Regions from separate parts of the Methylocystis sp. S23 genome, predicted to be linked through region 2. Evidence: predicted binding sites of a transcription regulator. Region 2 holds the regulator's gene; the other holds the start of a gene.

Region 1 (11,377 bases), 1.7 Mb from region 2:
TCTCGTAGAGCGCGCTGGCGCCGCCGCCGCCCAGCATATAGGCGAGCGCCTCGAGCGCCTCGGCCTCGCCGGGCGCGGCCGTGCGGTAGGAGGGGACCAGAAAGACGCGCTCATGCGCGGGCTGCTCGACCTTCTCGTCGGAAAGCGAAACGAGCCGGTGCGCGCGGTGCGGCGGCTCCTTGGTGCGGTTGCGGCGCGGCGGCTCGGCGCGCGCGGATATCTTGCCGTAGCTCTCCTTGGCGAGCGCCAGGACCTCCTCCGCCTCGACGTCGCCGGCGACGACGAGAATGGCGTTCTCCGGCGTGTAGAAGCGGCTGTAATAAGCGAGCGCATCCTCGCGATTCAGGCTTTCGATCTCGTGATTCCAGCCGATGATCGGCGTGCCGTAGGGGTGATGCGCGAAGAGCGCCGCCTGCACCGCCTCGTCGAGCTGCGACGAGGGGTCGTTGTCCGTGCGCATGCGGCGCTCTTCCAGCACCACGTCGCGCTCCGGCGTCACCACCTCGTCGGTGAGGACGAGATTGCGCATGCGGTCGGCCTCAAACGCCATCAGCGTGCCGAGATGCTCCTTGCCGATGCGCTGGAAATAGGCCGTGTAGTCATAGCTCGTAAAGGCGTTCTCCTGGCCGCCGAGCTCGGCGACGAGATTGGAGAACTCGCCCTGCGGATGGTTCGCGGTGCCCTTGAACATCAGATGTTCGAGGAAATGGGCGATGCCGGATTTGCCCAGCGGATCGTCGGCGGAGCCGTTCTTGTACCAGATCATATGGGTCACGACGGGCGTGCGGTTGTCGGGGATGACCACGACCTCGAGACCGTTATCCAGCTTGAAATTGAAGACATTGGCGCTGGCGGGCGCCGAGTCGCCGGCCGCGCCCGGAGTGAGCGAGACGGTCGGCGACGCGGAGGAAGACGACATGAACGGGCCTTTCTGGCGGCTCGTGGCCGCTCGAAAACGGGAAAACCTGGCTCCCAATATAGGCCCAAAAACGCTAAACGCTACTTATCCGAGCCTCTCAGAAAGTTCGGCATCATCCCGGAGAGCAGGCCGCCGCCGCTCTCGCCGCTGGCCGTGCGCCGCTGGACCGGCGCCGTGCCGGCCGTCTGGGCCACGGGGTCGCCGTCATTTCCATCGCCCCCGACATAGGATAGCGGATTCCACCAGGAGGTGCTTTTCTTGGGATCCGAGTCGCGCACCTTGGCGAGATCGGTCGTCGGGCGGCGGTAGCCCGACGGCGGCTCGGTCAGCATGCGGCGGGCCGGCTCGTCCATGACCGGGGCGCTGGACCGGGCGCCGGCGTTGAGCGCGCGCTGCAGAAAGCCCGGCTCGTCGTCCGTGCCCGGCGCATAATCGGGCTTGGGGCCGCGAATGCGCTCGAGCAATCCGGGCTTCCTCTCCTCCGGCGGAGCGTTCTGCACCTTGGCGTAGCGGTCCGTGTTGCGGCGGCGCGCGGCGGCGACGTCAGTCGGCCAACCGTCGGGACGGCCCGCGTTTTCCCTTGGCGAGGGCAGATCGCCCGCGCGCGGCGGCAGCACCAGCTTGGGGCGTTCGGTGTAGTCGATCTTTTCGGCGGAAGGATCGGACGAATAGCCGACAAGCTCCATCACCGAACTGATCGTCGACTTGTCGTCGGCGGCCCGGGCCGGCGCGCCATAGGCTGCGGCGACGCCGGCGACAATGCAGAGCGCGCGGCGCGAAGACCGTGCAAGCTTCATCTTTCCAACTCCTTGGCCCAGGGCCGACGCGCCGCGCGCCGGCGGGCGTCTGCTCCTTAAGGGCGCACAATGCGCGCGACTTGTTGGCGATTTAGTGGCGCCCGGCGTCAGGCCGGGTCCTGAGCGGCCGCCGGCGGCGGCAGGACGCTCTCATAGAGCAGCAGCGCCACCCCCGCCGTGATGGCGACGTCCGCGACGTTGAAAACGTAATTGGCGAGCGGCCCGACGGGCAGCGTCGTGTGCAGATAGAAGAAATCCGCCACGGCGCCGCGCGTCAGCCGGTCGGCGGCGTTGCCGAGCGCGCCGCCGATCACGAGGCCGAATGCGAGCGCGGCGAGCCGGCTGGAGGCGCGCCACATCCACCAGAAGAGACAGGCGACGATGACGCTCTGGCCGGCGAGGAGCAAGGCGCGTCCCGCCCCCTCATGCGCCGGGAAAAGCGAGTAGGAGACGCCGTAATTCCAGGAGAGGACGAGGTCGAGGAAGGGGGCGAGCGCGATCGGCTGCCGCGCCTCTATGCCGAAGACGTTCAGCATCCAGAACTTATGCGCCTGGTCGAGGGCCGCGGCGGAGACGGCGGCGAGGAGGCCGAGGGCGCGGGGCGAGGAGAGGAGAGGCGGCAATTCGAGGGTCCAATCCGAGATCTCTGTCTGGTCGAGCGGCGCTCCCGGCGGCGCCGGACCATCTTTACCCTCCCGTCTCCAAAGGAGCTAGCCGATCCGGAAAATCTTGACATCCGCCGCGCGGCGCAATATCTCCCCTGCGCTGTTGGCACTCGTCGATAGAGAGTGACAACAATTTCGCTTATGGCTTGCGACGGGCGGAATGAGCCGCCCGTGGCGCAGAAAAGGAAGACATTGCAATGGCGTTCCGTCCCCTGCACGACCGGATCGTGGTCAAGCGCATCGAAGGCGAAGAGAAGACCAAGGGCGGCATCATCATCCCCGACACCGCCAAGGAAAAGCCCCAGGAGGGCAAGGTGATCTCCGTCGGTCCCGGCGCCCGCGACGAGAGCGGCAAGCTCGTTCCGCTCGACGTGAAGGCCGGCGACCGCGTGCTGTTCGGCAAATGGTCGGGCACCGAGGTCAAGATCGACGGCGACGATCTGTTGATCATGAAGGAAAGCGACATTCTGGGCATCGTCGAATAACTCGGCCCGCCCTTCAACGACTTTCCCCTAGAATTCAGGAGTTTCCCAAATGGCAGCCAAAGACGTCCGTTTCTCCACCGACGCGCGCGACCGCATTCTGCGCGGCGTCGACGTTCTCGCCAACGCCGTCAAGGTCACGCTGGGCCCGAAGGGCCGCAACGTCGTGATCGAGAAGAGCTTCGGCGCGCCGCGCATCACCAAGGACGGCGTGACCGTCGCCAAGGAGATCGAGCTTTCCGACAAGTTCGAGAATCTCGGCGCCCAGCTCGTCCGTGAAGTCGCCTCCAAGCAGAACGACTCGGCCGGCGACGGCACCACCACCGCGACCGTCCTCGCCGCCGCCATCGCCAGGGAAGGCGCCAAGGCCGTGGCCGCCGGCCTCAACCCGATGGATCTGAAGCGCGGCGTCGACCTCGCCGTCGAGGCCATCGTCGCCGACCTCAAGGCGCATTCGAAGAAGGTCACCTCCAATGACGAGATCGCCCAGGTCGGCACCATCTCGGCGAATGGCGACCGCTTCATCGGCGAGGAGATCGCCAAGGCCATGCAGAAGGTCGGCAATGAGGGCGTGATCACGGTCGAGGAGGCCAAGAGCCTCGAGACCGAGACCGACATCGTCGAGGGCATGCAGTTCGATCGCGGCTATCTCTCCCCCTATTTCATCACCAACGCCGAGAAGATGATCGCCGAGCTCGACGACGCCTATCTTCTCATTCACGAGAAGAAGCTGTCGACGCTGCAGCCGTTGCTGCCGATCCTCGAGGCGGTCGTCCAGACCGGCAAGCCGCTCGTCATCGTCGCCGAGGACATTGAGGGCGAGGCGCTCGCCACGCTCGTCGTCAACAAGCTGCGCGGCGGGTTGAAGATTGCGGCCGTCAAGGCGCCGGGCTTCGGCGACCGCCGCAAGGCCATGCTCGAGGACATCGCCATCCTCACCGGCGGCCAGATGATCGCCGAGGATCTCGGCATCAAGCTCGAGAACGTGACGCTCCCCATGCTCGGCCGCGCCAAGCGCGTGCGCATCGAGAAGGAGAACACCACCATTATCGACGGCGCCGGCGAGAAGTCGGACATCGAGGCCCGCATCGCCCAGATCAAGGGCCAGATCGAGGAGACGACCTCGGACTATGACCGCGAGAAGCTGCAGGAGCGTCTCGCCAAGCTCGCGGGCGGCGTCGCGGTGATCCGCGTCGGCGGCGCGACCGAGGTCGAGGTGAAGGAGAAGAAGGACCGCGTCGACGACGCCCTCAACGCGACCCGCGCGGCCGTCGAGGAAGGCGTCTCGCCCGGCGGCGGCGTCGCGCTGCTGCGCGCCATCAAGGCGCTCGAGGGCGTCGCCACGGCGAATGGCGACCAGAAGACCGGCGTCGACATCGTGCGCAAGGCCATTCAGGCCCCGGCGCGCCAGATCGTCGACAATGCCGGCGGCGACGGCGCCGTCGTGGTCGGCAAGCTGCTCGAGGCGACCGACTATAATTTCGGCTTCGACGCCCAGAAGGGCGAATATGGCGATCTCGTGAAGCTCGGCATCATCGACCCGACCAAGGTCGTGCGCACCGCGCTTCAGGACGCCGCGTCGATCGCCGGCCTGATCATCACCACCGAGGCGACGATCACCGAGCAGCCGAAGAAGGAAGCGGCTCCGGCGATGCCGGGCGGCGGCATGGGCGGCATGGACTTCTAAGTTCCGTCGGTCGTCACGAAGGATTGGAGAGCCCCGGGGAAACCCGGGGCTTTTCCTTTTGGGTTTTGCCGTCTCTCACGCGGTCCGGATTGCTTCGCCTTCGGCTCGCAACGGCGCCGCGGGCATTGCGCGAAGCGATCAGGCGGAAACCGTCTCACCTCTCAATATCTGGTTCCGGAATCATCTTCAGCGCGCGCATGCTGGTGTGGCCGTGCTTGCTCAGCACGATGTGATCGTCCACGGCGATGCCGAGAGTCCTCGCCGCTTCGACGACCTTCAGCGTCGTCAATATGTCCTTCGACGAGGGCGTCGGGTCGCCTGAGGGATGATTATGCGCCAGGATGAGCGACGCCGCGGAGAGCTCCAGCGCGCGCTTGATGATCTCGCGCACATTGACCGGCGTATAGTCGACCGTGCCCTCCTGCATGATCTCGTCGCCAATGATATGGCGCGACCGGTCGAGGAAGAGCACGCGCAGAATCTCCTTCGTCTTGTAGCCCTGCGCGATGCGAAGATAATTCACGATCGAGCTCGCGCTTTCGAAGCGCACCGGCTCGCGCGTCGGCCGCAGGGTCCATTCCATGGCGAGGCGGACGACGTCGAGGAAGACGAGATGCGCCGCCCTCACGCCATCGACCGAGGACAGGGCGTCTTCCGGCGCTTCGAGCACCGCGGCGGTCGCGCCGAATCGCTGGATGAGCGACCGGGCCGTCTTGCGCGCCTCGACCGGCGGCGCGACGCCGCGCAGCAGGAGCTCAAGAAGATGCTGTTCGAGCCGCGCGCGGCCGACGTCGTCGGCGGGACGCGCGACAATGTCCCGTTGCAATCGCTTGAGCTGATCCACCGAGGCGATCGGACGAAAAAGCGGCTCATCCGTGTCGTTCGGCGTCGAGTCGCTCAGCCAGTCGTCGCCGGCGCATCCGCTCTCCCTTTCGCTCACCGTTCCGATGAACTGGGAGGCGATCCCCTTGGCGTTGAATCTCGCTTTTCCGTAATTCGTCAGCCATTTGACGCCGCCGTCGGGCAACGCCCGCCTGAAATCGAAACGCAAGGCGGACCCGTCGGCCAGCGCCTTCGTCCACGCCGCCTGCGCGCGCGGAATGTCTTCGGGATGAACGAGCTTCAGGAAATCCTCAAGATTCAATTCGACCCGATCGATCCCGAAAATCGCATAGACCTCCCGCGACCACGCCAATCTGCCCGTTTCCAGATCCCAGACCCAATAGCCCGCTTTCGACTGCTGCAGCGCGAGCTCCAACGCCAGAGCGCGAATTTGGGGATCCTCCAGAAGGTCGGCCGGGCGCCGCTCGCGGGAAAGCTTCGAATTCGCCATGGCGTCGGTTCGTCCCCCTTGGAGCGGCAATCGCTTGCAGCGCTATGGCGCTCGGCCCGACTGGTCGCTTTTTGGCTGCTGCATTCGGGCGCCTCGGAAAATGCTCGACGGCGTAACGCCGGAGCGGATGAGAATGGCGTGGGTCGAACTTGGTCTGATGCGCGCGTGAAAGGAAAGAGCCGCGCGCGGCGAAAAAGAGAAGCCGGCCTCCCGCGGGAAGCGCGTCTTAATTTGATCGATCACGCTGCGGTGGCGCGTTTCCGCCCATCGCAGCGTGATCTAGAAGCCATCGCCGCAAATTGTCAAGTTACTGTTTTTGCGCTCTGTCGGGCGCCGGCCGTTTCAACGGCCCAAGCTTTCCACGGCCGCGCGGCCCAAATCAGGGATAAGACGGCGTCAGCCGATCAGTTTCGCGATCTCCGCGCGCAGCCCGTCGGCAATGTCCGGGCGGGCGAGGCCAAAGGCGATGTTGGCGGCGAGGAAGCCGAGCTTCGAGCCGGTGTCATAGGTGCGGCCGTCGAAGCGCACGCCGTGGAAAGGACGCTCCTTGGCGAGAAGGATCATGGCGTCGGTGAGCTGGATCTCGCCGCCCGCGCCCTTCTCGCCCTTTTCGAGCAGGTCGAAGATCTCGGGCTCCAGAATATAGCGGCCGGAGATGATGTAATTGCTCGGCGCCGTCCCCTGCGGGGGCTTCTCCACCATGCCCGTGATCTCGAAGGTCGCGCCATAGTCCTTGCCCGTGGCGACGACGCCGTATTGATGCGTCTCCTCGGGCTTCACTTCCTCGACGGCGATGACGTTGCCGCCATGCCTTTCATAGGCCGCGACGGCCTGCGCCAGGCAGCGCGCGGTCTGGCCCGGCGCCGGCAGGGTGATCATGTCGGGCAGCAGCACGGCGAAAGGCTCGTCGCCGACGATCTCGCGCGCGCACCAGACGGCGTGGCCGAGGCCGAGCGGGGCCTGCTGGCGGGTGAAGCTCGCGGCGCCCGCCTTGGGCAGGTCCGCCATCAAGGCTTCATACTCCTTGGTCTTGTTGCGGCGGCGCAAGGTGTCCTCAAGTTCATAGGCCATGTCGAAATGGTCCTCTATGACTCCCTTGCCGCGTCCTGTAACAAAGACGAAATGCTCGATGCCGGCCTCGCGCGCCTCGTCGACCACATGCTGGACGACCGGACGGTCGACGACAGTGAGCATTTCCTTCGGCACCGCCTTGGTGGCGGGCAGGAAACGCGTGCCGAGTCCGGCGACGGGGAAAACGGCCTTGCGAATGCGCTTGGTCATGAGTGTCCGCTTCGAGTGGTTGAGTGAGGGGAAACGCCGCGTTTCGCGGAAAGACCGGGAGTCTTCCCTCGAGAAACCTGTTTTTTTTTAGGTCGGCGGCGTTAATTTCGCGTGTGGAAAGATAGGAAACGAAGATGGCTGTTTTGGTGACGGGCGGCGCCGGCTATATCGGCAGCCATGCGGTTCTCGAATTGCTCGACGCCGGCGAGAAGCCCGTCGTGCTCGACGACCTGTCCACCGGCTTCCGCTGGGCGGTGCCGGAAGGCGTGCCGCTCGTCGTCGGGGACGATGGCGACGAGGACCTGGTCACCGAGACCATCAGCCGCCATGAGATCGACGCCATCATCCATTTCGCCGCGAAGATCGTGGTGCCGGATTCGGTCGCCGATCCGCTCGGCTACTACCTCAACAATACGTCCAAGGCCCGCACGCTGATCGCGACGGCGGTGGGCTGCGACGTGAAGCATTTCATCTTTTCCTCGACCGCGGCCGTCTATGGCGATCCGGACCATCTGCCGGTGACCGAGGACGAGCCCTTGAAGCCCGTCTCGCCCTATGGCCGCTCCAAGCTGATGGTCGAGTGGATGCTGGAGGATACGGCGCGCGCCCATGATTTCGCCTATGTGGCGCTGCGTTATTTCAACGTCGCCGGCGCCGATCCGCAGGGACGTTCGGGCCAGTCGACGCCCAACGCCACCCATCTCATCAAGGTCGCGGCGCAGACGGCGCTGGGCAAGCGCCCGAAAATGCAGGTCTTCGGCACGGATTATCCCACGCCGGACGGCACTTGCGTGCGCGATTACATCCAGGTCACGGACCTCGCCTGCGCCCATCTCGACGCGCTGCGCCATCTGCGCGGAGGCGGCAAGAGCCTCGTCGCCAATTGCGGCTACGCCAGGGGCTTTTCGGTGCTGGAAGTGATCGAGGCGGTCAAGCGCATCAGCGGCGTGGATTTCAAGGTGGAATATGTGCCGCGCCGCCCGGGCGATCCGGCGGCGATCGTCGCTTCGAACGAACGGGCCCGGACTCTCCTGGGCTGGAAGCCCGAGCATGACGATCTGGACGAGATCGTGCGTCAGGCGCTGGACTGGGAAAAACGGCTGGGCGGGCAGATGTGACGTCGCCGACCACCCGCTCTCCGTCATTGCGAAGGCGTATGGCGAAGTCGGATATGTCCGGCTTCGAAAATGCGGCGAAGCGCGCCAGCGCAGGGCGACCGCGTGAAGGCTTTCCTCATGCTGAGGAGCGAGCGAAGCTCGCGTCTCGAAGGACGAGGAAGCCTTCATTCCCGCAATCTGGACTCGCCCCCCTCGCGCTTCGAGACGGCTCCTGCGGAGCCTCCTCATGCTTCGAGACGCCGCCTTTGGCGGCTCCTCGGCATGAGGGCGAGGATTGTCGTCCTTCACCCGATCGCCCTGAGCGCCAGCGCGCTCGGGATTGCTTCGCGCGCAACGACGCGCTCAGGCGCGTCCGGCCACGGCGCGGATATGGCGCGCCGTCTCGATCGCGGGGCGGATATCGATCACCGCCTGCTGCGCCGCGCGATCGATCAGGGAAACGCAGGGCCGCTCCTGGATGAGCTGGCGCAATTCGCTCGCGGCGCGGCGCGCGGCTTCCCGCAAATCCTCCGGCAGGCGGCGGCTCTGCGCGAGATGGGTGGCCTCGAGAAGCTTCAGGCGCAGCACCGCCGGCCCCGCGGCGGCAAGGAACTCGGCGTCGGAAAAGCTCAGAAGCGCCAGGGCGTCTTTCCCCTGCATGTCGATCCTCGCAATGCGTCTCTCCTTCCGGATCGGAAGGGCCATCCAGGAACATGACGCCCGCTGAGCCTAGGATCGCCGGCTGTCGCGAGGCTTGCGCGCGCACCGTCATTGCGAGGAGGCGAAGCCGACGAAGCAATCCAGGAGCCGCGATGACCCTCTGGTTTGCTTCGCCAGCATTGCGAAGTCGGGCACGCCCGACTTCGAGAAAAGGCTCGCGATGACGGCGGGAGCGTCATAGCGAAGCAATCAAGCGGGGAACCGCATCAGGCCTCCAGACGCGCGACGATGGCGCGCAGCGTCTTGAGCCGCGCATATTTCTTGTCGTCGGCTTCGACCAGCGTCCAGGGCGCGAGGCGCGAGCTGGTGCGGTCGACCATCTCCGTCATCGCCGCCTCGTAGAGGGGCCATTTCTCGCGGTTGCGCCAATCATCGGGCGTGAGCTTGTAGCGTTTGAAGGGTTTCGCCTCGCGATCCTGGAAGCGGCGCAATTGCTCGTCCGGCGAGATGGCCAGCCAGAATTTGACGACCATGTAGCCGGTCTCGCCGAGCTGCCGCTCGAAATCGTTGATCTCCTGATAAGCGCGCATCCAGTCCTCGGGCGCGGCGAAGCCTTCGACGCGCTCCACCAGCACGCGGCCATACCAGCTTCGGTCGAAGATCGCGACGTCGCCGCGGCGGGGGATATTGCGCCAGAAGCGCCACAGATAAGGCCGCGCCCGCTCCTCGTCCGTCGGCGCCGCGACGCCATGGACCCGGAACCGCCGCGGATCGAGCGCCTCCCGCACGCGGCGGATGACGCCGCCCTTGCCGGCGGCGTCATTGCCTTCGAAGACGAGAACGAGCCCCTGGTCCTTGAAGCTCTTGGCGGTGGTCGCCTCGGTGAGGCGCCGCTGCAGCGCGCGCAGCTCCTGGCTATAGGTCTCCGGATCGTGCTTCTTCGTGAGATCGAGCGCCGAGGCGAGGCTCGGCCGGGGCAGGTCCGGGGCCGGCGCGGCGGCGGCGCTCGCGCGCGGCGGCGGCGGCCCGACGCCGGCGGCGGCGCGCTGGAGCGTCCGCAGCAGCAGGCCGCCCACGGCGGCGTCGCGATAATAGGGATCGGCGGCGGGCACGACCGCCCAGGGCGCGTCGCCGGCGGAGGTCTTTTCGATCATTTCCAATGCGGCGTCGACGAGGCGCGCGCGCGCCTTGGGGCCGTCGAGCTCGGCCCATTCGATAACCGCCGGGCGGCGCAGCGCGCCATTGGACTCGCGCAGCCTCTCCAGCCGCCGCTGCGCCTCGCCGTCATCCATCTGCAGCCAGATCTTGAGGAGATGGACGCCTTCGAGGCGCAGCATTTCCTCCGAGCGGATCATCTCCTCGAGGGCGTTGTCATAGGCGTTCCTGCCGAGCCGGCGCAGGGCGCGGTTGCGCAGCAGGCGATGGTGCCAGGAGCCGAGCACCAAGCCGATTCGCCCCTTGGCGGTCATGTCGCGCCAATAGCGCCACGAGCCGGGCCGCGCCCGCTCCTCGTCGGTCGGCGCGCCATAGGAGAGCGTCTCGACGAGATGGTCGTCCAGCCAGTCATAGAGGCGGTTGACCACCTCGCCCTTGCCCGCGCCGTCGGAGCCGTTGATCAATACCAGGATTGCGGCGCGCTTTTGCTCCGCCACCTCGAACTGCGCGTCGAGCAATTGCTCCCGCAGCCGCTCCTCGGCGGCGGCGAATTCCGCTTTGCTCATCACATGCGGCAGGCGGGCGGACTCGAACATGGCCGTCTTTCCACAATCGAAACTTTTCAATCGGCCCCGCTGTGGTAGATGTTGGCTGCGGGGTCCCGTAGCTCAGCAGAACTCCAAATCCTTTTCTAGCCATTGTTTTTATTTGGTTTTTCGAACCCTCCACACAAGCATTCCACACAAGCTCCACACAAGTTTCGAACCTCGGCCCATCAAAATCGATAGTGCTGAGATGCGCAGAATGACGCCTAAGGTCCGAGCATTGGCAAAGATACCAAATAAAAAGGCGTTTTACCATGTAATTAGCAAAGCAATGAGACAATATATTTGGACGTATCGAAGCTAAACTCACTCCTTTTTGCCAAGTGCAGTCGATAGCGAACCAATAACTGCGCCCGTCACTACCTTCAATAAATCGACGAAAACTGGTATCGCAGCTTCCAGTGCGGCTGTTGGTGCCTGCGCGAACGTTGAAATGCCAGCCGTCAAGGCATAAAGCACAGCAATGATAACCAGAACCATTAAATAGATATATACTACGGTCTTGGTCTCCATCTCGATCTCCCAAAAATGTGCAATGCGGCAAAAATATGGTAACGTCCCTTTTTCCGGTTGCAAAGGGAGTCGAATATGAATCCGTTCCGAATCGCCGCATTTTTCGCCCTCATTTGCGCGTTCATGAACACTTGCGCGCTTGCGCAAGATGCCACCGAGGACGCATACGCCGCGCGTGACGTG
Region 2 (11,377 bases):
GCCGGCGGCGGCGAGCGACACGCGCATGCTGTATGATCGGGCTTTCAGCCTCGACGCCTATGCGCGGGCGCTGGCGGGGGCTTTGGAGACGCTTTCCGCATGAGCGGGGCGGGTCTCGCCGGCCGGCGCGTCGCGCTCGTGCATCCGGCCTGGCACTCGTGCGGCACCTATAGGGTGGTGCTTGGCCAGATCGAGGCCTACCGTGCGATGGAAGCGGAGGTTTCGCCCATCGCGATCAGCTCCGATCCGGGCTTCGTTCCGGGCCGCCGCTGGATCTGGAAATCTTTCGCGCAGGCGACGCCTGAGCTCGACGCCGGTCCGCGCTATCATGGCGGCGCGCCCTTCCACGCCATGCTGGGTCCGCGCTTTCTGACGCGGACGCTCTGGCCTTATATCCATGGCGATCAGGCGTCGATCCGTCTCGGCATGGCCGAGCGGGCCAGGCTATCGCCGGAGGTCGCGGCGCGGGAGTTCGACCTCGTCCATTGCAACCATTTCTTCCTGATGCCCGTCGCGCGGCGTCTCGCGAAAGGCCGTGCGCCGGTCATGCTCGACACGCATGATCTGCAGGCGCGCCAGTTCGCGCTGATCAATGAGCGCATGCCCTGGCTTTCGCCGCGCGTCACTTACGAAGCGATGCTGGCGCAAGAGCTGGCGGCGATGCGCGGCGCGGATCTACTCTTGCATCTCAACGCGCAGGAGGCCGACGATTTCCGCGCGCTGCTGCCGGAAAAGCGCCATGCGCTGCTCTATCCTCCGACGCCTCCGGCGCCGGCCGGGCCCGGCGGGCCGGACATCGTCATCGTCTCCAGCAACAATACGGCGAATGTCGAGAGCGTGATCTGGTTCCTGCGCGAGGTCGCGCCCAAGACGCCCGGCGTGACGGTGAAGATCGCGGGCAATGTCGACGCCGGAGTCCGCGCCCGCGCGCCGGAGCAATATGAAGCCTACAAGGCCTGGTTCCTCGGCCGCGTCGACGATCCGGGCGCGATCTACGCCAACGCCCGGCTGGTCCTGCTTCCGACGATCGGCGGCACGGGCCTCTCCATCAAGACCGTGGAGGCCATGTCGAGCGGCCTGCCGATCATCGCGACCCCGCAGGCGCTTCGCGGAATGGATGGCGACGCCTTCAGCCTTGCCGGTGTGACTGTGGTCGAGACGGCGGACGACTTCGCAAGGACGCTTGGCGCCGCTGCCGAGAAGCTTGCGCCGGGTGATTCGCGTCGGGCCGCGAGCCCCGCCTCGTCCTATTATGAGTCGCGCTTCTCGCTCGCGGCCTATCGGCGAAACTTGGCCGCGCTGGCCGAGCCCCTGCTAAGTCCGCATCCTTAAATGCTTCTCAATTGGAAACAGAGAATTACGCATCAGTGTGACGCGGGCGCAACGCCGCCGGTAAATTCGACCGGGCGGGGCAGGCGATAATTTCTTCGTCCATCTCCGGATGTTACTTTCTTCATCATCCTGCTGCTCCGACGACCGGGCGGCCTTGTAATTGGAGAGCACCATTATGACGTTCAAGGCTACGGTTTTCGGCGCGCTGGCGTCGATAGTGGCGATGGGCGCGGCTGCGGCCGCCGATCTGCCCAGCTACAAGGCGCCCCCGCCGCCGCCCGCCCCGGCTCCTTTCAGCTGGTCGGGCTATCATTTCGGCATCAGCGGCGGCTATGGCGGCGGCTCGGCGAACTATATTTCGAGCGTCTATTCCTTCGCGCCGGCCTTCGCCTGGAATCACGCCGAATCGTCGCACGGCACCAGCGGCTTCCTGGTCGGCGTCCAGAGCGGCGCCCTCTGGCAGATGCCGAACAACATCGTGCTTGGCTATGAATCGGACTTCAGCTATGCCGACGTGAGCAGCAACAATAACGGCGGCTGGGGCGGCGCGGGCCTGCGCAGCCGCCTGCGCTGGTTCGGCACGGAGCGCGCCCGCATCGGCTACGCCTTCGGCCGCTTCCTGCCTTACGTCACGGGCGGTCTCGCCTATGGCCAGTTGTTCACGGGCGGCGTCGAGAATGTCGGCGGCTTCCTGTTCCCCACCTCGGCCTCGAAGTGGCAGGCCGGCTGGACGGTCGGCGGCGGCCTCGAATATGCGGCGCTCGACAATATCTCGGTCAAGGCCGAATATCTCTATTCGAGCCTGCAGGGCACGAACGGCAATGGCCTCGCTTTCCCGGCGGCCTATCGCACCTTCCAGGGCAACGGCTTCGACACGCATATGGCGCGCGTCGGCGTCAACTACCAGTTCAAGAGCATCGGCGCGCTGCTCGGCATCGCGAATCTCGGTCTCTAAAGACGGCTGGGAACTCTTCCGGTCAGGAGCCCGGCCCATGCGGCCGGGCTTTTTGTTTGGCGGGCTTTTCCCGCGCGCGGCCCCGGCCTCGACGCGGCGCGCCGATGCGTTATTCTCCCGCCCATGATCCGACCGTCGCCGATCCTCCCGCCGGCATCCAACCTCTCAGTGTTGACCGAGCGCTCCCGGGAAATCTTCCGCCTGCTCGTCGACAGCTATCTGACGACCGGCGAGCCGGTCGGCTCGCGCCAATTATCTCGCATCCTGCCCATGACGCTGTCGCCCGCCTCGGTGCGCAATGTGATGCAGGATCTCGAGGAGCTTGGCCTCATCTATTCCCCGCATACGAGCGCCGGCCGTCTGCCGACCGAGCTCGGCTTGCGCTTTTTCGTCGATTCGCTGCTGCAGATCGGCGACATAGAGGAGGCGGAGCGCGCCCGTATCGCGGCGGAGGTCGAAGCCGCCTCCAAGGACCATGATCTGGAGGGCGTGCTCGCCGAGGCGACGAGCCTGCTTTCCGGCCTCACCCGCGTGGCCGGCGTCGTCGTGGCGTCCAAGGAGAATGTGCGGCTCAAGCAGATCGACTTCGTGCGGCTGGAGCCCGAGCGGGCGCTCGCCATTCTCGTCGCCGACGACGGCACGGTCGAGAACCGCGTCATTCGCGTCACGCGCGATCTGCCCGCCTCGGCGCTGATCGAGGCGGCGAACTATCTCAACGCGCGGATAACGGGACGAACGCTCGCCGAGGCGCGCGAGGGCATCGAAGCGTCGCGCCGCGCCGCGCAAATCGAGCTCAACGAATTGACCGCGCGACTTGTCGAGGCGGGCTATGCGAGCTGGGCGGGCGCGTCGAGCGAAAGCCGCCAGCTCATCGTGCGCGGGCAGGCGCATCTGCTCGAAGATCTTACGGCGGCGGTCGATCTCGAGCGCGTGCGGCTCCTCTTCGCCGATCTCGAAACCAAGACGGAAGTGATCGATCTTCTCGAACGCGCGGAGCAGGGCGAGGGCGTGCGCATCTTCATCGGCTCGGAGAACAAGCTCTTCTCGCTCTCCGGCTCCTCGATGATCGCCGCGCCTTTGCGCGACAGCGAGCGCCGCATCATCGGCGCGCTGGGCGTGATCGGCCCGACGCGGCTGAACTATGCGCGGATCGTGCCCATGGTTGATTACACGGCCAAGGTCGTCGCCCGCGTCGTCGGCGGCGCGTGAAGCGAGCCGCCGCGTAGCGGCTCGCTTCGTTGCATGTCAATTCTTCCCGCTCTCCGAATTGGTCTGCGCGCCGGACTGTTCGCCGCGCTCTTTCATCCCCTGATCGGCGCCCGTGCGCAAATCCTTGTCCCGGTCGCGCCAGCTATCGTCACGCGCGCTGCGGTCGCGGTCTCTGTCCGCGCCGCGTCCCATGCGGTCGCGATCCTCGTCGCGATCGAGATCGCCCCGCTCGCGGTCGCGCATGCCGCGCTCGCGACGGAAATCGTCGCGATCCCAGTCGCGATCACGCGGGGCGCGTCCGTAGTAATCGTCGTCGCGATAGCCGTGACGCCAGCGGTCGCGGCGATCGTCCCAATAGCCGCCGCGATGACGGCCGTCCGACCACCAGCAGTCTCCATCCTCGTCGCAGATTCGGACCGCATGCGCCTGCGTGACGCCAGCATCGAGAATGGGACGCGTCGGCGCGGCCGCGCGTGAAGCAGTCGCAGCGACCGCGAGCGCGCCCGACGCAGCCGTCAACAGGAGAAGCGTCTTCCTCATCGTCTCGTCCTTTCCAGCTCGGAAAAAACCGCCGACACAGGGCTCGACGGGGGACGGCCGGCGGTTCGGTCCGTCGTATCTGTCGCGCGCGTACGCCCTTTCAACGCGGATTTCCAAACCTGCCGGAAGCGGCGCGACGATGCGAAGAAGCGAAAGAAAAAAGGCCCGCGGCAGAGCCGCGAGCCTCTGTCGCTGGGCTTCAAAAAAAGCTTCAACGATCCCAGTCGCGATCGTCGTCGTCCCAATCACGATGCCAGCGGTCTCCGCGCCAGCGGCGGCCATAACCCCAATGGTCGTCTCCAAAGTGATGGCCGCGAGACCACCAGCAGCGATCGCGATCACAGATCCGCACGGAATGCGCCTGCTGCGCGGCGTCGAGGCCGGGCGACGTCTTCGGCGCGAGGGGCGTCGCGGAGGCGAAGGGCGCGCTCGCGGCGAAGGCGCAGGAGACAAGCGCGGCGAAGAAGATTGACCTGATCATCAATGTTCCTCCCTTACAGAGAAGGCAAAGCGCCAGGAGGCGCTTCGGGATCAGACCTATCTGTGGCGCACGGCTCGGCCTTCAACCATCCGCCGCTTCGCTTGGGATTACATGAAATTCTGCGGATCGATATCAATCTGCACGCGCACGCCGCCGCGCTCTTTCGGTCCCGCCGCGATCAGATCGCGCAGAAACGACTGCACGTCGGCGCTGCGCGGCGCCTTTACGAGCAGGCGGTAGCGGAAGCGGCCGCGAATGAGCGCGATCGGCGCCTCGGCCGGCCCCAGCATCATGATCTCGCCTGTTTCGGGCAGGCCGCCGAGCGCGGCGACGCGATAGCGCGGATTGGGCGGCAATTCATGCGCGGCGCGCGCCAGCGCGCGCGCATGCGCCTCCGTCTCCGCCGCATCCTTGCCCGAGACGATGAGCGCGGCGAGGCGCCCGAAGGGGGGCAGTCCCGCGCGTTCGCGCAGAGCGATCTCCTGCGCGTAGAATTTTTCGGCGTCGCCCGAGAGCAGCGCGGCGATGACGGGGTGCTCCGGCTGGAAGGTCTGTAGGAGCGCGCGACCCGGTCTGTCCCCGCGTCCGGCGCGTCCGGTCGCTTGATTGAGCAATTGAAAGGTGCGCTCCGCCGCGCGTGGATCGCCGCTGCCCAATCCTAAATCCGCGTCGACGACGCCGACGAGCGTGAGATGGGGGAAGTTATGGCCTTTGGCGACGAGCTGCGTGCCGATGACGATGTCGAAAGCGCCTTTTGCGATTTCGTCGAGCTCATGGCGCAACCTTTCCGCGCCGCCGGGAAAGTCGGAGGAGAGCACGAGAATGCGCGCATCGGGGAAGAGCGTCGCCGCTTCCTCCGCGAGACGTTCGACGCCGGGGCCGCAGGCGGCGAGCGCGTCCTCCGCGCCGCATTCGGGGCACGTATCGGGGCGGCGCTCCGTATGTCCGCAGTGATGGCAGACGAGCGCGCGGCGAAAGCGATGTTCGACCAGCCATGCGTCGCATTGCGCGCAGCGGAAGCGATGGCCGCAATCGCGGCAGAGCGTCAGAGGCGCATAGCCGCGACGATTGAGAAAGAGAAGCGCCTGTTCGCCGCGCGCAATGGTCTCGCCGACGGCGAGCGCGAGACGCGGCGCGATCCAGCGCCCGCGCTGCGGACCTTCGACGCGCATGTCGATGGACTCGAGGATCGGCATGGGGCGGGCGCCGGCGCGCGCGTCGAGGCGCAGATGGCCATAGCGCCCGCGCTCGGCGTTGACGCGCGTTTCGATCGACGGCGTCGCCGAGGCGAGCGCGATCGTCGCGTTTTCGATGCGCGCGCGAAGGACCGCCATGTCGCGCGCATGGTAAGAGGCGCCGTCATCCTGCTTATAGGCGCCTTCATGCTCCTCGTCGACGACGATGAGACGCAGGTCGCGGAAGGGAAGGAACAGCGCCGAACGCGCGCCCGCGACGACGGAGAGCTCGCCCGTCGCCGCCGCGCGCCAGATGCGCGCGCGCTTGCGGCCCGATACGCCTGAATGCCACTCCGCCGGCTTCTCGCCGAAACGCGCGGCGAAGCGCTCGAGAAATTGGGCCGTGAGCGCGATCTCGGGCATCATCACGAGCGCCTGTCCGCCATCCTTCAGCGCGGCGGCGATCGCCTCGAAATAGACTTCGGTCTTGCCGGAGCCGGTGACGCCTTCGAGCAGGAAAGGCTTGAAGCCGCGCGCGCGGACGGCTTCCGCCAAAGCGTCGGCGGCCGCGCGTTGCGCGGGCTCCAGCGCGGGCGCCGCGAAATCGGGATCGAGCGCGCCGGCGACGGGCTCGGGCGGCGCGGCCACGGTCTCGATGGCTCCCTCGTCGACAAGCGCGTCGATCACGCCCGGCGAGCAGGCCGCGGCGTCGGCGAGCGCTTTCTTGGCGAAGGCCATTCCGCCTTCCGCCGCCTTCAGCACGCGCGCGCGCGTGGGCGTGAGACGCGCGGGCCTGGCGCCGGTCGCGCGGTAGAGAAGACGCGGCGCGTCGGCCTCGGCGTCCTCGGCGGCGCGGGTGGCGAGGCGCAGCGCCATGCCGCGCGGCGTCAGCGTATAGCGGGCGAGCCAGTCGATGAAGTCGCGCAGCTTCTGCGAGAGCGGCGGCCGCTCGAGCCGCGCGGCGACGGTCTTGAGATTGCCGCGCGGGGAGGCGCCGTCCGCCACGGACCAGACGACCCCATAGGCCTCGCGCCTTCCGAGCGGAATCCTGACGCTGTCGCCCGGCCGCAGGCCGAGCGCCGGCGGCGCGAGATAGGAGTATAGCGAGTCGACGGCGACAGGCGCCAGCACGTCGACGACCTGCGCTCCCTCCGACTCATCCCGCGCCGCGCTCATGTCCGGGCCTTAAAGCATAAATCGCCCTGCTGGAAGCGACGGAACGAAGCCCGTCCGATGCGGTTGCTGCTTGCGAGGACATTTGGAGGAGGACGCGCATGAGCAATGTCGTAAACGGCAGATGGTCTGAACTCGGCCTGTCGGCTGTCGTGACGGGCTCCGTCGCCGCCCTGGTGTCGGCGGCGGCGCTGGCGGCGCTCGCCAAGATGGAAGGCAAGGGCGCGTTGCAGCCGATCAACGCCACGAGCCATTGGGCGCAGGGCGACGAAGCCGCGAATGTCGAGCTGCCAAGCGCCAGCCACACGCTTGTCGGCTTCGCCACGCATCAAGCGTCCGCCATCTTCTGGGCGGCGCCCTTCGAGGCCTGGCTGGCGCTCAACCCGCCGCGCACGCTCATGAACCTGCTGCGCGACGCCTTTGTGATGTCGGGGATCGCCTGGGTGGTCGATTATGGCGCGACGCCCAAGCGCTTCACCCCCGGCTGGGAGCTGGTGCTCTCAAAGAAGTCGATGCTGGCGTCCTATATCGCGCTCGCCTTCGGCCTTGCGGCGGGCGCGCTCGTCTCGGAGCGCGTGCGAGAATCAAGGCGCATGACATGGCGGGAAGCGATCCCGCAGCGCTTCGCGCGGCTTATGCGGGGTCTGGGACAATAATCCCAGGCGCCCCGCCTTGACCTCGCGGCGTCCGCTCCCTATCCCTGATGACGCCAGTCGGCCGGACGGCCGCTGCGTCATGCAGAGGAAAGTCCGGGCTCCACGGAGACACGGCGCCGGATAACGTCCGGCGGGGGCGACCCCAGGGAAAGCGCCACAGAAAGCAAACCGCCGGGCTGCAAGCCCGGCAAGGGTGAAAGGGTGCGGTAAGAGCGCACCGCCTCGACGGTAACGCCGAGGGCATGGCAAGCCCCGCCGGGAGCAAAACCGAATAGGGGCGACCGAAGGCCAGAAACCTTCAACCCGTCTCCGGGATGTCGCCCGGGTTGGTTGCTCGAGGCGGTCGGCGACGACCGTCCCAGAGGAATGGCCGTCACGCGCGCGCCGGGAAACCGGTCCGCGCCATACAGAACCCGGCTTACAGGCCGGCTGGCGCCCATCCTGCGTGAGAGCCGCTGAAACACCTCCCCTTTACGGGGAGGTCGGCGGCCAAAGGCCGCCGGGTGGGGTTCGCGCGGCGGCGGCGAAGGGGTTTTACCCCACCCGTCGCGCTCCGCGCGCCACCCTCCCCGTAAAGGGGAGGGATGGGCGGCCGCCAGCATTTGACGTAAAGCGCCGGTCAGGGCGAATTGGCGATCGATAGTCATGGAGTTGGCGCCAATACCTCCCCTTTACGGGGAGGTCGGCGGTCGAAGACCGGCGGGTGGGGTTCTTGCCGCCGCCACATTGATGGGGGCTTTACCTCATCCGGCCCAGCTTTGCTGCGCCGCCGTCCCCTTAAAGGGGAGGGATTCGCTCACGGCCGGCGTTCATATGGCTGCTCCGGGCTATCAGTAACCCTCCCTTAATACTAACAAAGCTTAATGCTGTTTGGCGCCGGAGGAGGCGCTGCGGCTCCCGCCGCTTCGCCGACGCCTTGAAAAACAAATGACCCGCCAATCGATTTCGCCGCGACGCTCCGTGACCGCGAGCCGGCCTTTCTCGGGCCCGGCGGCGCTTTTCCGGCGCATTCCGGCGCAGGCGCGGGCCAATGCGAGGGCGAGCGTGATGGAGAAGGAGCGCGGCGCGGATCGGTTGCCGGGCGAAGACGGCCCGGCGCGGCATGTGCCCGTGCTGCTGCGCGAGGCGGTCGAGGCGCTGCGTCCGCGCGACGGCGGGCGCTATCTCGACGGCACGTTCGGCGCCGGCGGCTATACGCGCGCCATTCTCGCCGCCGCCGACACGAAGGTTCTGGCGCTCGACCGGGACCCGACGGCGATCGCGGCGGGCGCCGATCTCGTCTCGCAGGCGCGCGGGCGCCTCACATTGGTCGAAGCCCGCTTCTCGCAACTCGAAGAGGTTGCGGCGGCGCAGGGCTTCGTCCCGCTCGACGGCGTCGTCCTCGACATCGGCGTCTCGTCCATGCAGTTCGACGAAATCGAGCGCGGCTTCTCCTTTCGCGGCGACGGCCCGCTCGACATGCGGATGGAGGGCAGGGGCCTTTCCGCCGCCGACATCGTCAATGAGGCGGATGAGGAGACGCTCGCCGACATCTTCTACTTCTACGGCGAGGAGCGCGCCGCGCGCCGCATCGCCCGCGCTATCGTCCATGACCGCAAGCTCGCGCCCTTCACCTCGACCAAGCCGCTCGCCGAGATGATCGCCCGCGTCGCGCCGGGGCGTCCGGGCGATATTCACCCGGCGACGAAGAGCTTTCAGGCGCTGCGCATCGCGGTGAATGACGAGCTCGGCGAGTTGCTCGACGCTCTTTCCGCGGCCGAGCGCGCGCTCGCCGAGGGCGGCCGCCTCGCCGTCGTGACCTTCCATTCGCTCGAAGACCGCATCGTCAAGCAGTTTCTCGCCGAGCGCTCGGGACGCGGCGAGACCGGCTCGCGCCGCCTGCCGGGAGAGGCCGTCCCGCCGCCCGCGAGCTTTATCTGCGAAGGCCGTCAGCCCATCGCGCCGACGCGCGAGGAGACGGAGGCTAATCCGCGCGCCCGCTCGGCCAAGCTGCGCTGCGCGACGCGCATATCGGCGCCGCCTTTGCCGCTCGGCGACAAGCTCACGCGGCTCGCGCGTCTCCCCATTCGCGACAAGGGAAAAGTCTGATGCTCCGGCTTCTCAACATCGTCGCGATCCTCGCGCTCATCGGCTCGGCGGTCTACGCCTATTCGATCAAATATCAGACGGCCTATCGCGCCGAGCAGATCGCCAAGACCAAGATCGAGATCAAGCAGGAGCGCGACGCCATCGCCGTCTTGCGGGCGGATTGGGCCTATATGACGCGCCCCGAGCGCTTACAGCCGCTCGCCGACAAATATCTGCCTGATTTGAAGCCCCTTCAATTGACGCAGCTCGTCTCCGCCACGGCGCTGCCGCAAAAGATGCGCGGCGATTCGATCGGCGCCAAGCTCAGCGAGATCGGCCTGGGCCTCCCCGCGACGCCCGCCGCCGCGTCCGCGACGCCGACCACGCCGAAATCCGACACGCCCAAAGCCAAGGCCGCGACGCCGAAAATCGCGGCGACGGCCAAGGCGCCGGGCGCCAGCCAACAGAGCCAGAGCCGCGAGCAGAAGAAGCCATGACAGAGCGTCAGCACATGCCGGACATGCTCGAAACGCCGCCGGCCCGTCCGGGAAGGAAGCCGTCGAAATATGCGGGCATGATCCGCGCCGCCTTTTCGACGAGCCTCGACTCGAGCGCGCCGCGCATGCGGCTCGCCGCGCTGGGCTTCCTCGCGCTTTACGGCGTCATCTGCGCCAAGCTCGTCTATCTCGGCTTCAAGCCCGAGCCGGCGACGATCCGCCGCGCGGCCGCCGAGGCCGTCTCCGCCTCGCGTCCCGACATTCTCGACCGCAATGGCGAGGTGCTGGCGAGCGACGTGAAGGTCATGTCGGTCTTCGCCGAGCCGCGCCGCCTGATCGACAAGGACGAGGCGACGGAGCTGCTCACCGCCGTTCTGCCCGATGTGGACTCGAAGGAGCTGCGCGAGCGCCTCGGCTCGAAGAAAGGCTTCGTCTGGGTGAAGCGCGAGGTCACGCCGCATCAGCGCGACGAAGTGTTTCATCTCGGCCTGCCGGGCGTCGGCCTCATCGCCGAGAACAAGCGCGTCTATCCCAATGGGCCGATCGGCGCCCATGTGCTCGGCTTCGCCAATATCGACAATCAGGGCATCGCCGGCATCGAGAAATATATTGACGGGCAGGGGCTCGCCGATCTCCACAATCTCGGCTTCGGCGCGACGCCGGACGATCTCCAGCCGATCACGCTCTCGCTCGACATTCGCGCGACGCATGCGCTGCGCGACGAATTGGAGAAGGGCGTCGCGCGCTTCAAGGCCAAGGCCGGCGCCGCCGCGATCCTGGAGGTGAATACGGGCGAGGTGATCGCGCTCGCCTCGCTTCCCGATTACGATCCCAACAAGCCGACCGAGGCGCTCGACCCGATCCATATCAACCGCATGAATGTCGGCGTCTATGAGATGGGCTCGACCTTCAAGGCGCTGACGATCGCGATGGCGCTCGACTCGGGCAAGGTCAATCTCAACTCGCGTCTCGACGCGCGCGGCGCGCTCTCTTTCGGCCGCTTCAAGATTCACGACTATCACGCGCAGAACCGCGCGCTGACCGTGCCGGAGGTCTTCACCTATTCGTCCAATATCGGCACCGCGCGCATGGCGATGGGGCAGGGGGTCGAGAAGCACAAGGTCTTTCTGCGCAAGATGGGCCAGCTCACGCGCATGCGCACCGAATTGCCCGAAAGCGCCGAGCCGCTCTACCCGAAGAACTGGAGCGAGCTGAACACCATGACCATCGCCTTCGGCCACGGCCTCGCGGTCGCGCCCCTGCAGGCGATGATGGCGGTCGGCGCGCTGATG

The links. Region 2 encodes HrcA, which represses chaperone genes, less so after heat shock. Its sites were predicted from a motif close to GTTAGCACTCNCNNNNNGNGAGTGCTAAC; they were not measured.
Region 1: the regulator HrcA is predicted to act here: its motif matches at 2,484-2,512, upstream of groES (co-chaperone GroES).

The regions. Positions count from the first base shown of each region.
Region 1 is NZ_CM134185.1:1,839,199-1,850,575, forward strand. It holds gene ACV7JP_RS09095 (M16 family metallopeptidase) at 1-919, opposite strand, end outside; gene ACV7JP_RS09100 (hypothetical protein) at 1,000-1,716, opposite strand; gene lspA (signal peptidase II) at 1,824-2,339, opposite strand; gene groES (co-chaperone GroES) at 2,579-2,866, shown strand; gene groL (chaperonin GroEL) at 2,916-4,550, shown strand; gene radC (RadC family protein) at 4,705-5,883, opposite strand; gene galU (UTP--glucose-1-phosphate uridylyltransferase GalU) at 6,280-7,164, opposite strand; gene galE (UDP-glucose 4-epimerase GalE) at 7,299-8,282, shown strand; gene ACV7JP_RS09135 (hypothetical protein) at 8,625-8,966, opposite strand; gene pap (polyphosphate:AMP phosphotransferase) at 9,188-10,672, opposite strand; gene ACV7JP_RS09145 (hypothetical protein) at 10,988-11,194, opposite strand; gene ACV7JP_RS09150 (hypothetical protein) at 11,270-11,377, shown strand, end outside.
Region 2 is NZ_CM134185.1:112,350-123,726, reverse strand. It holds gene ACV7JP_RS00600 (glycosyltransferase) at 1-103, shown strand, start outside; gene ACV7JP_RS00595 (glycosyltransferase) at 100-1,332, shown strand; gene ACV7JP_RS00590 (outer membrane protein) at 1,508-2,287, shown strand; gene hrcA (heat-inducible transcriptional repressor HrcA) at 2,411-3,496, shown strand; gene ACV7JP_RS00580 (hypothetical protein) at 3,533-4,036, opposite strand; gene ACV7JP_RS00575 (hypothetical protein) at 4,248-4,517, opposite strand; gene ACV7JP_RS00570 (primosomal protein N') at 4,625-6,868, opposite strand; gene ACV7JP_RS00565 (hypothetical protein) at 6,967-7,521, shown strand; RNA gene rnpB (RNase P RNA component class A) at 7,575-7,958, shown strand; gene rsmH (16S rRNA (cytosine(1402)-N(4))-methyltransferase RsmH) at 8,569-9,609, shown strand; gene ftsL (cell division protein FtsL) at 9,609-10,085, shown strand; gene ACV7JP_RS00545 (peptidoglycan D,D-transpeptidase FtsI family protein) at 10,100-11,377, shown strand, end outside.